3 regions of the Paenibacillus sp. RC73 genome follow, and region 2 is predicted to be linked to each of the others. Evidence: riboswitches for the same ligand, from Rfam matches in the RefSeq annotation. Region 2 holds a riboswitch; each other region holds the start of a gene.
What was found. Region 2 has a riboswitch for cyclic di-AMP ahead of ABH897_RS13320 (3D domain-containing protein). Riboswitches for the same ligand answer to the same signal wherever they lie in the genome.
Positions count from the first base shown of each region.

Region 1: linked by a shared signal. The riboswitch ahead of ABH897_RS24845 (resuscitation-promoting factor) and the one ahead of ABH897_RS13320 (3D domain-containing protein) in region 2 are both predicted to bind cyclic di-AMP.
Region 3: linked by a shared signal. The riboswitch ahead of ABH897_RS26165 (C40 family peptidase) and the one ahead of ABH897_RS13320 (3D domain-containing protein) in region 2 are both predicted to bind cyclic di-AMP.

Region 1 is NZ_JBIYCV010000015.1:80,298-83,423, reverse strand. It holds gene ABH897_RS24850 (TatD family hydrolase) at 1-752, shown strand, start outside; cyclic di-AMP (ydaO/yuaA leader) riboswitch at 954-1,234, shown strand; gene ABH897_RS24845 (resuscitation-promoting factor) at 1,504-2,652, shown strand; gene rnmV (ribonuclease M5) at 2,799-3,126, shown strand, end outside.
Region 2 is NZ_JBIYCV010000005.1:19,704-22,829, reverse strand. It holds gene ABH897_RS13325 (polysaccharide deacetylase family protein) at 1-493, shown strand, start outside; gene ABH897_RS13320 (3D domain-containing protein) at 670-1,338, opposite strand; cyclic di-AMP (ydaO/yuaA leader) riboswitch at 1,346-1,521, opposite strand; gene ABH897_RS13315 (amino acid ABC transporter ATP-binding protein) at 1,768-2,490, opposite strand; gene ABH897_RS13310 (ABC transporter substrate-binding protein/permease) at 2,477-3,126, opposite strand, start outside.
Region 3 is NZ_JBIYCV010000019.1:15,921-19,046, reverse strand. It holds gene ABH897_RS26175 (M1 family metallopeptidase) at 1-250, shown strand, start outside; gene ABH897_RS26170 (hypothetical protein) at 262-1,089, shown strand; cyclic di-AMP (ydaO/yuaA leader) riboswitch at 1,375-1,512, shown strand; gene ABH897_RS26165 (C40 family peptidase) at 1,517-2,017, shown strand; gene ABH897_RS26160 (GNAT family N-acetyltransferase) at 2,321-2,827, shown strand; gene ABH897_RS26155 (4a-hydroxytetrahydrobiopterin dehydratase) at 2,903-3,126, opposite strand, start outside.

The DNA.
Region 1 (3,126 bases), on a different contig from region 2:
ATACCCATCTGGATGCGCCGCAATTTGACGAAGATCGGGAAGAAGTTATAGCACGTGCTGTCGAAGCGGGAGTAACCCGCATGATTAATATCGGATTTAATCGTGAGACGATTCCATCCACGATGAAATTAGCTGAGACGTATGATTTTATTTATGCGGCGATTGGATGGCACCCACAGGATGCGATTACGATGCAGGAGGGAGATATGGAATGGATTGTATCGTTATGCAGTCATAAGAAAGTCGTGGCGATCGGGGAGATTGGTCTGGATTATTATTGGGACACATCACCGAAGGATGTACAGCATCGGGTGCTACGCAACCAGATTGGACTGGCTCGTGAGCTGAACATGCCAATTGTCATCCATAACCGGGATGCGCATGAAGATATTGTTAAGATTTTGCGTGAAGAAAAAGCGAGTGAGGTTGGCGGAGTCATGCATTCCTTTTCCGGAAGCTGGGAGACGGCTAAAATGGTGCTGGATATGGGCTTTCACCTCTCTTTTGGCGGGCCAATAACGTTCAAAAATGCCAAGCAGCCAAAGGAGGTACTCGCACAGGTGCCGCTGGACCGTCTGCTCATTGAAACGGACGCTCCCTACCTAACGCCTCATCCGTTCCGCGGGAAGCGAAATGAGTCCGCACACGTGGGACTGGTCGCAGAGGCGGCTGCCCAAATCAAGGGAATTACGGTGGAGGAATTAGTGTCAATAACGACCCAAAATGCCTTGGAACGATTTGACATTAAGTGAAAAAGTGAAGAAATCGATCAAAATAAAGAGATAGACGAAGCTAATCATGAATTTGTTGCAGGAAACTCAAGAATATTACAATATTTTAACCGAATATTTTGAAAAATGTACTTGAAACCTGCTTTACAACATGCATAGAAACAGGATATCATCTTTTCAGTGAATTGTTGTTTGAGTGTAAACATCAACAGCTCATTTCATGAACCAGTCTCGCTGAGTCCCTTTTACAGGGAACGGGGGAACCGATATGGCTTACAGTACGTCCGGCGTATGGCAAGAAGGGAGCGTCTCTTCCGCCAGCCGGCTCGACCGAAATCCTTTCCCGGATGGGATTGAACAGGTGGAGGGGCCGTATTTCGATTTCTTTCTGGGTCTTCGGGGTGAATGTGAAGGCGACCGCCATGAGCGGTTGACCCAAGCTAGGGCGTCTCTCTACGTCCGAACCCGACAGCTAACCCCGTAAGCGTAACAAGAGAGAAGCCATCTCGTGCATGATTTTTCCGCATATTCGCACATGCCGGAAGCCACGAAAGAGCTCTCTAGTCTCTTTCTCTGGCTTTTTTTGTTGTGAATAAAAGAAAATCTGTCATCATACTGTGATTAAACAGGGGAGGACAGCATGCCGCGAAGACGGGTACATGGTGCAGGACAGTCGCATTACGGGCTTGTCTTGTAGAAAATCTGTTATAGTCACGTCAATCTCAACTATGTCTTACTCCAGACGGCGGGCTATGTAAGGAGGACGGAGGAAATGGGCATTTTCCAAAAAGAGGAGACCCATGAGTCACGCTCATCCAGCATGTCTTACGTATTGCGTTGGAAGCAAGAAAATGTGCGCCAGGCTGCTTTGGTTGCTATTTTTCTAATCGCACTAACGATTATGATTTCAATTCTGGTGTACACTGAATCTAAAAAACAGGTTTTTTTTGTCATCGATGGTAAGGCATCTGCGGTAGAAACCCGACAATCCCAGCTCCAAGATTTGCTCAAAGAGCATTCTATTTCACTTCAGCCGCATGATACGGTTTCGATGCCGCTGAACGGAGCAGTACAGGATGGGGATCGCGTAGTCATCAAACGTGCCAATCAGGTCAAAGTATCCTTAGCCAATGAGACGAAAAAATTGTACACAACAGAAAATACAGTAGAGGGTGCCATTCGCACCTCGGGCTATAAATTATCGTCAAATGATAAAGTTTATCCTGCTCTGGATGCTTCTGTTTCGTCTAACATGGACATAAAAATCATCCGTGTGAAGAAACAGCAGGTCGAACAGAAGCAACAGGTACCTTATCAGGTCATCAAAACGGCCGATCCAAGTCTCTATAAAGGCGATAATCGGGTCATCCAAAGCGGTAAAACGGGTGTTGTGGTCCAGCATGTTCAAAAGGTATACCATGACGGAAAATTGGTATCCAAGCAGCTGGTAAACAAGGAAGTCGCGCAGAATCGTGTGGATAAGGTGATTGCGGTAGGAACGAAGAAAAAGCCGGTCGTTCTGGCTGCTTCCGTCGGTCCTGAAGATGCCGTTAAGGCAACACGGGTTAGTTCGGACAATGCTGTCCGTAAAGCAGGTGTGAATTTTAAATATAACAAAGTATTACAAAACGTCTCCATGACGGCGTATTCGTCACAGGAGCCAGGTATCGGTACACGTACCGCATCCGGCACGCGTGTCACGGAAGGACGCACCATCGCTGTCGATCCGAGTGTGATTCCAATCGGCTGGTGGGTGTATATTGAAGGGGTGGGCTTCCGCCGTGCGGAGGATACCGGTGGCGCAATTAAAGGCCACAAAATCGATGTGTATTATGAGAGTTTGAGTCAAGCCAATCAGTTTGGTCGGAAGCACGGTAAAACCGTATATGTGATTGGACCAGTGAAGCCTGAAATGAACTAAAAACGTGTTGTATATGTTTAGGGCAATGCGATAGTATTAACATCATAGTTATGCATGCTAAGAAGAGGATACCCTCTTCTTATTTTGTTTTCAAAAGCTGGGAAAGATGAATATAGCTGACTGTGTAGCAGTGGAGGGAAACGCAAATGATCAAGGAAGTGATCGTGGTAGAGGGTCGGGATGATACGGTGGCTATTCGCCGTGCTGTCGAAGCGGATACGATAGAAACGGGGGGCTCCGCCATTAATAAAATGACGCTGCGCAAAATTGCGCTGGCGCAGGAGCGGCGGGGTGTCATTATTTTGACCGATCCCGATCATGCAGGGGAGCGTATCCGCAAAATTATTGCCTCCAAGGTGCCCGGCTGCAAGCAGGCCTTTATACCAGAGGCAGAAGCGACGCGCAAAGGGGATATTGGCGTGGAGAATGCCTCGCCTGAAGCGATCAGACATGCTCTCGCACGGGTGCATACGA
Region 2 (3,126 bases):
TATTGTCGGTCACCGTGCGGAAAAACACCCGGGCATGATTCGCCGTATCGTACGTGAAGGCCATGCCTTGGGCAACCATTCCTATACCCATCCGGATTTTAGGAAGGCTTCACCGGAACGCTTTCGCAACCAGATTAAGAAAACAGAACATATTTTGGAGGCCACTGTCGGCTTTCGACCCAAGCTGATCCGCCCGCCCTATGGTGAAATTACGGAGCCTCAGATCCAGTGGGCGCGTCGACACGGCTACATGATTGTCAATTGGAACGTAGACTCCCTCGATTGGAAGGGACTCAGTAAAACACAAATTCAGCGTAATGTGATCCCGGCTACCGGACCAGGCTCCATCATTTTAATGCACGCAGGTGGAGGTCAAAGTTCCAATCTGAAAGGCACTGTTCAATCCCTGCCGGGTCTCATTCAGTCGCTGAAAGCCAAGGGCTACAAATTTGTCACGGTTCCCCGGCTACTTCACACCTCGGAGCGGAAATAACAGTAAAAAGGGCTGTCTTACCAGCAGATGCATTCTGCTCGTCAAGACAGCCCTTTATTAATCGACAAGACCCATATATGAATCTGAACCTGCGATTAAGCTATTTGATTATAGATCACAGATTATAGTTTACATAATATATATTATGTTCACTTAATTCATTTGCTTACATAAGTCTATTTATCAATGACATACAGCTTCACATTCTGAAAACCAAAGTCACTCACAAAAGATGGGCTGCCTGGAATGAAAATATCAATCCGTTTACCCGTGATGGCGCTGCCCTTATCGCGTGCTACCGCTACAAAAGATTGATCGGGCAGCCCCGGGTGGGAATAGCCTGTAACCAACACTTTCGTACCCAACGGAATTACGTTGGGGTCTACCGCAATCGTACCGAGCTTAAGCGGATTTCCGAAATAGTCCACCGCTCCCCATTTTCCATTTTCACTGGCTGCTGCGGAATACGCTGTGGCCTTCACGTCAACTACTTTGCTGTAGTTAAATGTTTTGCCCCATGCTTCAACCTGTTGACCGTCACCTGCTGGCGCTTTCTCGGAAAGAAGCTGAGGCTTCGAATCCGAAGCGGCCTTTAACTTGTTCTCGTCCGGCACCTTAATTTGCACTCCTGCATATATATTGCTGGCGGCAACATCCGGGTTCTCCTTTTGCAGATCTTCTACAGATACCCCGTAACGTTGAGCAAGTAAAAAGAAGGTATCACCTTCCTTGGCGGTATGAAGCGAAGCGGCGTCGGCTACCCCGGCTGTCTGCGCCAATCCTGCAATGGCTGCTGCCAGCACCGCAAATTTCATTGTTTTTCCAATACGTTTCAGATGTTTCAAAAGATATGTACCTCCTCTGTTATGCCTGCGAAGTTAGCTGTCGGATTCGGACTCAGGAGAAGCCCTATGCTTTTGTGCAATTCACCCCTAGGCAACCTTCCATCCATTCGTATGAAGACGGATCAGAAGTTACTGCCGTTGTTACGTCCCCCGCACTTCCCATGGTTTTGGGTCCCGCATTCAGCGTCTGTCGTAGCTGTCTGCTGCCCCGGTAAGTTTTGGCTCACTGCATAATATCACAATTTTGTAACCTTATCTGCATGAAAATGTTGGGAACCCTGAACATCATACTACATCTGTTACAATTTTGTCATCATGAAATCGAAATCAGTTACAAAAATCTGAACGAGGATGACAAAAAAAGAAAAAGCCCTCCCGTCAAACTTCCACCGCGGAGGGCTTACTTCATAGCCTTTATAAGCTCATTTCTTACAAAACCTTGGCAAGAAAATCCCGGGTACGATCATGGCTTGGAGTGCCAAAAACTTGCTCCGGTGTACCTTGCTCCACAATTTGACCGTTATCCATAAAGATAATGCGGTCTCCTACCTCGCGGGCAAAGCCCATTTCATGTGTCACGATGACCATCGTCATGCCACCCTCAGCCAGCTTCTTCATCACGTCCAGCACCTCCCCGACCATTTCAGGGTCCAAAGCGGAAGTCGGCTCATCGAAGAGCATCACATGCGGCTGCATCGCCAAGGCGCGTGCAATCGCAATCCGCTGCTTCTGTCCACCGGATAGCTGATTGGGATAGGTGTCCTTTTTGTCTTCAAGTCCAACGGTGCGCAGTAGCTCTAGCGCAATTTTCTCCGCTTCCTTCACGGACTGGCCTCTAACCTGAGTCGGCGCAAGCGTCAAATTTTGCAGCACCGTTTTGTGCGGGAACAGGTTGAAATGCTGGAACACCATCCCCATTTTCTCACGAGTCGCATTAATATTATGACCACGGGCTGTAATCGGCTCGCCCTCAAACAAAATCTCCCCGTCGGTCGGCTGCTCCAGCAGATTCATACAACGTAAAAATGTACTTTTCCCCGAACCACTCGGGCCAATGACGACAACAACCTCGCCTTTGGCAATATCTATATCAATGCCTTTTAAAATTTCATTTTTGCCGAACGATTTACGCAGTTGTTTAACGGTGATCACTGGCTCTCAACTTCCTTTCCCATAAACCCAACAGCTTCGACAAGCTGAATGTCATTACAAAATAAATAGCAGCCGCGATGACGAACGGACTTAATCCTTCGTAGGTGATGTTCTTAATGACTTGGGCCTGATACATAATATCCACCATACCGATGGTAGAAATGATGGAGGACTCTTTAATAATCGTAATAAACTCATTGCCGATCGCAGGCAGTACAGACTTGAACGCTTGCGGTAAAATGACGTGACGCATAGCTTTGCCTCGTCCCATACCGAGTGAACGGGCTGCTTCCATCTGACCACGGTCCACTGCCTGGATACCTGCACGGAAAATTTCAGCCAGATATGCCGAGCTATTCAGAGATAACGTAATAATACCGGACTGAAGTGGCGTAAAATTGACGCCCAGCGTCAAAGCAACTCCATAATGGATGATCATAAGCTGTACCAGCATAGGTGTACCACGTAGTACCTCTACGTAGGCCGTACCCAACCATTCAATGATACGTACACCACTCATCCGCAGCAGAGAGATGATCAGACCAATGATAAATCCGAACAGTACCCCGAGCGCAGACAGCAACAACGTGTAGCCGATACCCGTAACGTAAAAGCTGCGATATTTCCAAAATATAT
Region 3 (3,126 bases), on a different contig from region 2:
TCAAGTTACTTTCAAGGACGGTACAACGATATTCAAGGCTTGGGACGGCATGGGCAAAAGCACCACCTATCGACTCAAAAGTGCATCTCCGGTCTCCCATGTGATTGTTGATCCACTGTACACGATTGCGCTGGAGAACAAGCATATCAATAACAGTCTGAAGGACGAACTGAACGAAAAAACCCAGACCCGTTGGAGCATAAGTGTAACCAAGCTGCTGGAGACACTGCTTGGAAGTCTGTCATGGTGAGGTGTCTATAGATGCGTACCGTTATAAAAGAAGGCTGGGCGCTTGTGCGCATACAATTTTATATTGTCATCATTCTATTTTTGTATCGACTGCTATGGGGCGTTTTTCTCTATCGGGTGGTACAATCCGCCGTTATTCCCCTACTACTGCGCTACCCTGATCAGGGTCAAAATGAACTGGGGCAGACCTTGTTTTGGATGGAGAGCCAGATTGCCCTGACAGACAACCGGGAGGTTCATATGTATCTGTGGATACTACTGGGGGCAACGGTGCTGCGTATACTGATTACCCCCTTCATCCGGGCGGGAATATACCAAAGTCTGCACACCCATGCGACCGAGCCGCAAAGTCTGTCTTTTTTCCGTGGAATGAAACGTCATGGTTTATCATCGCTGATCTATTACGTCATCGAGCTTGGGCTCTTGCTGCTCCCTGCTTTCTGGGTGGTGCCGAGGCTCTACCCTATCGTAGCCGGGGCGCTGCAATCTCCCGCCTATCTGCTGCATGTGCTGCCCTATGCCATCGGTTGGATCGCTTATGGCTGGTTCATCCGCCAGTGCATCCTGTACATGCAGCTAGGCACCGTAGGTGGTCACGCCATACTGTCGTCGCTGCTCGCCTTCTTTCGCCAAATCCTTCCGGCTATCGGTATTTCGCTTCTGCTCGGCGCAGGTGTGCTGCTTGTCCTTGGCCTATTCGGCACGGTGGCGATGATTTGGACTGGCATGCTGGCACTCATTCTCCAGCAAACGTATCATTTTGTTACCAGTCTGGTCAGGCTATGGCACATCAGTTCACAGTACCGCCTATGGCATACCGATATCTCCGACAGAGGTTGAACCCCCACTCCGTTCCTCCTGAGCAATTTCTGGCTGTCGAAAGGCGACTATCTATATCCATTCCTATCCATGTAAACGGCACATAACTGAATACTCTTAACAAAATCTGTTCCCGCGATAAAGGGAGCAGATTTTTTTGTGATTTTTTGCGATGAAACATTTGCCAAAGCCAGCCAACTTTGTTACAATAATCGCAGTGAACTGATAGTAACAACTTTGTAATCTTTATTGTAACCTTTACCTTAAAAACATCGTTATCGTGAATACTGCTCTCCAAGGTGCACATCTTAAGTTAAGCCTAATTCCTGGCACCTAGGAAGCGGGGGAACCAGTTTGGGTGAATTGATCTCGCAACAGAGTGGTCATAGGGGAACCTTCTACCGAATCCTTAAGCTAACCTCGCAGGCATTGGAAGGGGTATTTTTTTTTGAAGAAGAAACTAACAATCGCAGCCATGGGTCTTGCCATTGCCTTTACATCTTTTACATTCGGTGGCGGCAGTGCATTTGCAGACTCCAAGATGGACCAGGTCATCCAAGATACCAAAGGAACGAGCTACAGAAGCGGAGGCACTACACTCGACGGATTCGATTGCTCCGGCTTCACAATGTATGTATATCAAAAACTGGGAATTAAACTGCCGCATCAATCCGGATCACAATTCAAAATGGGATCTTCCGTATCCCGCGATGAAATGAGACCTGGAGACCTGGTGTTCTTCAACACCACAGGTAGAGGCATTTCCCATGTAGGTATCTTCATGGGTGAAGGGAAATTTGCTCACTCCTCATCTTCACGTGGTGTAGTTGTTAGCTCACTGAACGAAAATTATTACGCTAACCGATATGTCGGTGCCAAAAGAATTATGAGCACAGATGCTTACCACGCTGTAGCTTCTGAAACTCCTGATGACGACAACGTAGAATAACTAACGAACAGCAAGCTAACCTGAGCCGCAATTGGATTCTGGCCGGAATCCAATTGCGGTTTTTTATGTCCGCAACATCAGAAACGTTAACTTTACTGACGAACTGACACCTCAAAAGGTTTCAGTTTTTGCGAACATCGTCGGTTTTACCGTCACGGCGGGGGGAGCATATGAGCAGTAAAGCCTTCTTATTGAATGTATACCCGACTTGGGTATGAAATAAACACGCTTGCCAATCCCCTTCAACTTGTCTACAATCTGTTGTTAATGGTTTAAGTACTTGTAAAAGGAGGATGGGAAGACATGCCGGCCTCAATATCTAACTACCGAATCGTGCCGATGGACGAGCAGCAGGCGGCTGCGATATGTGAGTGGCGCTATGATTCACCCTACAATATATACGGCTGGTTACCTTGGGAACAAATGAAGGCGCTTGAGGTCGAATTTGGAAGCCCCTCGCTTCGCCAGGAGCAATATGTAGCCGTACTGGATGACGAGAACATACTAACCGGATTTGCTCAATATTTCCCGATGATTGGCGTGACCCGGCTAGGTCTGGGAATGCATCCCGGATTGTGTGGACATGGCAGAGGCGCCGAATTTGTCCGTGCAATTGCCGAGGAAGCCAGACGACGCAACCCTGAGAATGAAATTGATCTGGAGGTCCTGACTTGGAATGGGCGCGCCATCCGGGCTTACAAGGCAGCCGGATTTGAGCTTACGGATACCTATGAACGTCAGACTCCCGATGGCAAGAAGCCATTTCATTGTATGGTATATCATCCCGACCACCAGCCTCATGTTCTATGATAAAAGCGCCTTCGGCATACAACTGCATTGTTGTATATCGAAGGCGCTTTTATCATACGACAGACCACGATTAGCTCAATGACTGCTACGCATTTTCTCAAAAGCTTCATTATATTGTTGGGCTTCCTTAATATCCACGGCCATAATGCCACCGTCATCCCAGGAGGTTAAACGCAGGGTCACGGTCTTATAATCAATCGTAATAAATGGATGATGATTAAATGCTTCCGATATAGCAGCAACTTCATCCACGAATGCAATCCCTTTCATAAAACTGGAAAAATTATATTTCCGGACAA